DNA from 3 places in the Desemzia sp. FAM 23988 genome. Region 1 is predicted to be linked to each of the others. Evidence: predicted binding sites of a transcription regulator. Region 1 holds the regulator's gene; each other region holds the start of a gene.
The links. Region 1 encodes LexA, which represses DNA repair genes until DNA is damaged. Its sites were predicted from a motif close to CNAACANNTGTTNG; they were not measured.
Positions count from the first base shown of each region.

Region 1 (2,280 bases):
GACCACCTTTGTTTTATAATTGGGGTATTGGGATTCGTTTTGAACTTGGCCTAGAAAAGGAATGGTTCTTTGATTCTTCAAACAACTTGTATGTATTAGGATGTTATAATAGAGCAATTACTTTATTTGAATCGTTGCATTCACCAACAGATGATATTTTTGTTGTGATGGATATGAACAACTTTGACGTAAGAAAAAAACTGAAACGTCAGTTACAGAATTTTTCTCCGTACATAAAAAAATCATTGTTCTACAGCTTAAAACATCAAGAATTGCCTTTTATTTTTCCAGAAGACGATGAGGATGGCACACGTAAAACCAACAGATTTACTTTAACATGCAAAACAATGGATTTAAACCATGTTGCCTTGCTGAAAGCTGTTTGCAACCAAGATTTAGGCTTTAATCCGAGTATTTCTCATAATGTTTACGTGATAAATATCCAGAAAAAAACGATTTTCCATACTTATGATGATAGAGGTTGTGATGTATTGGCAACTTCGCCTGCAGCAATAAAAGAGATCTATACAAAATATAGTGACTGGATTTTAGATTATGACAGAGTTGAAATAGATAAACTATTCGAATAAAAAGAGATTGTCCAAAAAGCGAGTCCCACTCGATTTTTGAAACAATCTCTTTTTTGTTTATAAAACATGGCTTCGATAAAGACCGACAACTTTTCCTAAAATAGATACTTCTTGTAAGATGATCGGGCTCATAGTATCGTTTTCTGGTTGTAGTCTGTAATGATCTTGTTCGATAAAGAATCGTTTGCATGTAGCTTCATCTTCAGTTGTCATTGCAATGACAATGTCGCCGTTATCCGCACTGGATTGTTTACGGACGATAACTTCGTCTCCATCAAGAATCCCAGCGTTGATCATACTTTCTCCTCGAATGGTCAACATAAACAATGAACCATTTTCATACTCTAAACTGGGTGGGATAGGAAAAAAATCTGTCGCTTCTTCTACAGCTAATATCGGCTCTCCAGCTGTAACGGTACCCAATAAAGGAATTTTATTTAAACCAACTCCTAATTGAGATAAACCGGCAGTTGTCAATTCAATAGTTCTAGGTTTACTCGGATCGCGATGAATAAAGCCGTTTTTTTCCAAACGAGATAAATGTCCATGAACAGTTGATGTAGAGGACAACGATACTGCTTGACCAATCTCTCTAACAGTCGGCGGGAAACCTTTCTCTTTTACTTGTTCATAAATGTATTGTAAAACTTCAATTTGTCTAGACGCTGGTGATTTTTTCATAATTTTATAAACACCTCAATTCTTATTTACTCTTACTGTTAGAATAGCATAAACGAATCCTTTTTTCAAACAAACGTTCGCCTTTTTTGAAGATAATGACCAGTTGTTGAGTTATAATGTCATTTTATCGTCGGTATAACATATAGAAGATCGAATTCAACAGACAATCCAGCTGTATTTTTTAGTCATTTTTGGTATATTGGTTAAGGAAGTAGAAAGGATGAAGATAATGTTATCAAAAGAAGAAATAAACCGGATCAATGAGTTAGCTAAAAAATCAAAAACAGAAGAAGGTCTAACTCTTTCGGAACAAGTAGAACAAAAAAAATTGCGTGAAGATTATCTAACAGCTTTCAGAGGTGGAATGAGAAACCATATTGAAGGCATGAAAGTGGTTGACGAAGAAGGAAACGATGTAACGCCTGATAAAGTCAAGAAAATTCAAAAAGATAAAGGTCTGCATGGCAGATAAAAAAAATTCGAAATAGTTCCCATTTGTTTACAAAAAAATGGTATGATATAGAAGCAATGTAAGCAGTTTAATAAGCTTGAAATTTGAAAGGAATGATATTTTTTGTTCGATAAAGTAGATCAATTAGCTGTAGATACCATTCGTACGTTAAGCATTGACGGAGTTCAAAAAGCCAACTCCGGTCACCCTGGATTACCTATGGGTGCTGCACCAATGGCATATGTGTTATGGACAAAGCACTTAAAAGCCAATCCAAAAAATTCCCACTGGGTCGACCGCGACCGCTTTGTACTTTCTGCAGGTCATGGATCCATGATGTTGTACAGCATGCTGCATTTGGCAGGATACAAAGTTTCAATTGGTGATTTAAAGAGTTTCCGTCAATGGGAAAGTAAAACTCCAGGACATCCAGAAGTACACTATACAGATGGTGTAGAAGCAACAACCGGTCCTCTTGGACAAGGAATTGCCAATAGTGTCGGTATGGCCATGGCTGAAGCTCACTTAGCAGCTACTTACAATAAAGAAGGTCACAGC
Region 1 covers NZ_JBGQQS010000014.1:55,539-57,818, forward strand. The annotation lists gene ACEN4L_RS08975 (DUF3885 domain-containing protein) at 1-590, shown strand, start outside; gene lexA (transcriptional repressor LexA) at 648-1,271, opposite strand; gene ACEN4L_RS08985 (DUF896 family protein) at 1,501-1,743, shown strand; gene tkt (transketolase) at 1,846-2,280, shown strand, end outside.

Region 2 (2,280 bases), on a different contig from region 1:
CTGGAATTGGACTTCGGTGATAAACATAAATCAATGACCGTATTGGCTAATGGAATTCTTGCCTCAGGAAAACCAATGCGCTCTGCAGCTTGGACGGCAGTAACAGTACGTGAACAGGCTCCGGGATTGGCTAAACCAATGTCTTCATACGCAATAACCATTAATCTTCTGGAAATGATCGGCAAGTCACCTGCTTCAATCAATCTGCCTAAATAATGAAGTGCAGCGTTCACGTCGCTGCCTCGAACCGATTTTTGTAAAGCTGAAATGACATCGTAATGCGCATCGCCATCTTTATCATGAGTCAACGCTTTCCTTTGAACACATTCTTCCGCAATGTTGAGCGAAATATGAATCGTTCCGTTTTCATCCGGTTTGGTCGATTTAATGGCCAGTTCCAAGCTGTTTAGAGCACTTCTCAAGTCTCCATTAGTGGCCCGAGCAAAATGCAGCAAGGCTGTTTCACTGACTTCTGATGAGTAGCTACCCAAACCACTTTCGGTGTCTTGTAAAGCTCGTTCCATGGCTAATTGAATATCTTCAATAGAAAGAGGTTTCAATTCAAATATTTGTGCCCGGCTTCTTAAGGCGGGGTTAATGGTAATATAGGGATTTTCAGTAGTAGCACCAATCAAAATGATGCGTCCATTTTCCAAATGGGGCAGCAAAAAGTCTTGCTTTGGTTTATCCAGACGATGGACCTCATCCAGCATCAAGATAACGGAACCACTCATTTTGGCCTCTTCTGCAATAATCTGCAAATCTTTTTTAGAATCGGTTGCGGCATTCAACATCCGAAAAGCATATTGGGTAGACCCTGCAATCGCACTGGCAATACTGGTTTTTCCTATTCCTGGAGGACCGTATAAGATCATGGAAGACAGCATTTTAGCGTCTACCATCCGGCGAATGATTTTTCCTTCACCTACTAAATGACTTTGTCCGACGACTTCATCAATATTTGTAGGACGCATTCGAAAAGCTAATGGTTTACTCGTCAATTTTGAATCACTCCTCCTAGAAAAACTTTCTTTTAGTATAGCATTTTTAGCCATTTGTTTCCATCCGAAACGAACATTAGTTCGCTAAATAGTGGATGTTGTCCTTAGAAAATTAAATAGGTTCGCTTTTTTTAGCCAATTTTGCGATAATAGTTTTGACAAAAGAAACTTCTGATTTACAATAGATGAGAAAAAGAAGTTGGCAGGAAGGTAGTGTCAGATAATCGTTATGAAAACAGTAAAACAATTAATCAAAGAAAATAAGATTGAACCGATATGGAGCGAATCCATCATCGGAATTGAAAAAGAAGGTTTGAGAGTTAACCCAGATGGCAGCTTAGCGACTACTGATCATCCCGAAACACTTGGCAGCAGAAGCCATCACCCTTATATTCAAACGGATTTTAGTGAAGTACAATTGGAATTGATTACGCCTCCTCTAAAAAGCAGCAAGAGTATGCAACGGTGGTTGGCAGCTTTGCATGATGTTACGTATCATTCTATGAAAGAAGAAGAACTGATTTGGCCACTGAGCATGCCTGGTACATTGCCGGAAGAAAAACAAATTCCGATCGCTAAATTAGAAAATCAGGCTGATGTAGCTTATCGAGAATATTTAGCTGGTATCTACGGCAAGAAAAAGCAAATGCAAAGCGGAATACACGTCAATTTTGAGTTTGATCAATCGTTTATCGATTCACTGTATCAAAAGCAAACAGAAATCATAAATAAAGAGGCGTTTAAATCAGCCGTTTATATGAAATTGTCTCGGAACTTTTTACGTTACCGCTGGGTATTGAGCTATTTATTTGGTGCTTCTCCAACGGTTTGCAATGACTTTTACTCTGATAGTGAGTCAGTGCCGAAGGATTTTGTGCGCAGCTTGCGCAATAGTCAATTAGGGTATGTGAACAGCAAAAATGTTGTAGTATCCTATGAAACTTTAAATGCTTATGTGGACAGCATTGAAAAATTAGTAGAATCAGGCGATTTATCGGAAGAAAGAGAGTTCTATGCTTCGATTCGCTTGAGAGGAACAAAACAAGTACATGGGTTATTGGATAAAGGAATCTCGTATGTAGAGTTGCGCAATTTTGATTTGAATCCTTTTGATGCATTCAGTATCAACAAGCAGACACTGAACTTTGTAAAATTGTTTTGTTTCGCCTTGATTTGGATGGACGAAGAAAGTACTGCAGTCAATTCCAAAACCGGAGATGACAAAAATCATTTGACCGCTTTAGAACATCCTAAAAAAGAATCGCAGTTTAAAGCTGAA
Region 2 covers NZ_JBGQQS010000001.1:192,985-195,264, reverse strand. The annotation lists gene ACEN4L_RS00995 (replication-associated recombination protein A) at 1-974, opposite strand, end outside; gene gshAB (bifunctional glutamate--cysteine ligase GshA/glutathione synthetase GshB) at 1,231-2,280, shown strand, end outside.
Region 2: the regulator LexA is predicted to act here: its motif matches at 1,072-1,085, upstream of ACEN4L_RS00995 (replication-associated recombination protein A).

Region 3 (2,280 bases), on a different contig from region 1:
ACTGAAGCGTTTGAAGGATTGATCGAAACGGAATACCGATTGAAAACGGGTCAGGGAGATCGTAAAATGCAATTTGAATTGTTTATCTTGCAATTTGCTGAGGGAAAAGGAATAGGGAGACAGAAATAAGAAAAATTCATTATTCTATCCTATCAAGTAAAAAAACTTTACACTTTAATATTGCATTCAAGAGATTCATCCGGTATAATAAACGATGTTGAAATAATTTTACAATTATTTTAGTTGTTCTATAAGGAAAGAGGGGTGTACTAAATGCCAAACATCGAATCAGCAATTAAACGTGTTCGTACGAATGAAAAAGCAGCAGTTTTAAACAACACTAAAAAAAGCTCAATGCGTACAGCTGTGAAAAAATTTGAAAAAGCAGTTGAAGCTGGAGACAGCAACACAAATGCTTTATTCAACAGTGCAGTTAAATCAATTGATATGGCTGCATCTAAAGGATTAATCCACAAAAACAAAGCAGCTCGCGATAAATCTCGTTTATCAGCTAAATTAGCTAAATAATCCAATGAATCGGGTCTGGTGTTCCAGGCTCTTTTTTGTTGTGTGGTAGCTTGATCTAGTGCTGCAAGTTCATTTCAAAACTTTTGACGATCGCCAAAAGTTCATTACAAACAACTCACAAAACACAAAAACTCTGTTGGATAGGTTGACCCTATCCAGCAGAGTTTTTGTGTTTTAGGCTTTGCCGACCAGAATTATTCGGTTAGGGAAGAGTGGGGTTATCCAACTAACGAGTGGTTGTTGTCAAAACTATGTAACACCTCATTTGTTATAACGGCCCTTTACCTTGTAAGAACATACGTTCAGTGCTAGAATATAAAGGAGATATTTGTGTTGTGAGTCATGCAGAAGCGAGGAGATTATATGTCAGAAAAAAGATTTGAACTAGTTTCTCAATATCAACCTGGTGGGGACCAGCCTGAAGCTATCAAACAGTTGGTTAAAGGGCTCCAAACAGGAGTTAAAGAGCAAACATTACTTGGTGCAACAGGAACTGGGAAGACATTTACGGTTTCCAACGTCATTCAAGAAGTGAATAGACCCACATTGGTCATTGCACACAATAAAACATTAGCTGGACAATTATATAGTGAATTTAAAGAATTTTTCCCTAATAATGCGGTAGAATATTTTGTAAGTTACTACGATTATTATCAACCGGAAGCGTATGTTCCTCAAACAGATACATTCATTGAAAAAGAAGCCAGTATCAATGATGAAATTGATAAATTACGTCATTCCGCTACCAGTTCATTGATCGATAGACGAGATGTGATTGTTGTAGCCTCAGTTTCTTGTATCTATGGATTGGTAAACCCATTGGACTATAAAGAATTTGTCTTGTCTTTACGAGTTGGGATGGAGATCAGTCGAGATGACATGCTGCGTAAATTGATCGAAATGCAATTTGAACGAAACGATATTGATTTTCAACGTGGACGTTTTCGGGTTCGGGGTGATGTCGTGGAGATCTTTTTAGCGTCTAGAGATAGTGAAGCCGTGCGAGTGGAATTTTTTGGAGACGAGATCGAGCGTATCCGTGAAGTGGATGTTTTGACCGGAGAAGTCAAAGCAGACGTAGAATTCGTAGCTGTTTTTCCGGCTACACACTTTGTGGCCAATGATGAACAAACACGTCACGCAGTAGGAACTATTCAAGCAGAATTAGATGCGAGACTCAAAGAATTGCGCGCAGAAAATAAGCTGCTGGAAGCGCAACGTCTTGAACAACGAACCAATTATGATATTGAAATGCTCTTGGAAATGGGGTATTGTCCAGGGATCGAGAATTATTCCCGCCATATGGACGGTCGGAAACCAGGAGAATCTCCGTATACATTATTAGACTTCTTTCCAGATGATTCATTATTTGTAGTGGATGAATCACATATCACGATGTCTCAAATCAGAGGGATGTACAACGGAGATAGAGCTAGAAAACAACAATTAATTGAACATGGATTTCGTCTGCCGAGCGCTTTAGATAATCGTCCGTTACGATTAGAAGAATTTGAAGAGCATGTCAATCAAATTATGTACATTTCAGCTACTCCAGGTCCTTATGAATTAGAACGGACCAATGGTGTGGTAGAACAGATTATTCGTCCTACCGGGTTATTGGATCCTGTTATCGAAATTCATCCGATTGAAGGTCAAATCGATGATTTGATTGGTGAAATTAATGAACGGATCGAGAAAAATGAACGGGTATTTATTACAACCTTGACTAAAAAAATGTCCGAAGACCTATCG
Region 3 covers NZ_JBGQQS010000001.1:123,149-125,428, reverse strand. The annotation lists gene holA (DNA polymerase III subunit delta) at 1-129, shown strand, start outside; gene rpsT (30S ribosomal protein S20) at 274-528, shown strand; gene uvrB (excinuclease ABC subunit UvrB) at 892-2,280, shown strand, end outside.
Region 3: the regulator LexA is predicted to act here: its motif matches at 820-833, upstream of uvrB (excinuclease ABC subunit UvrB).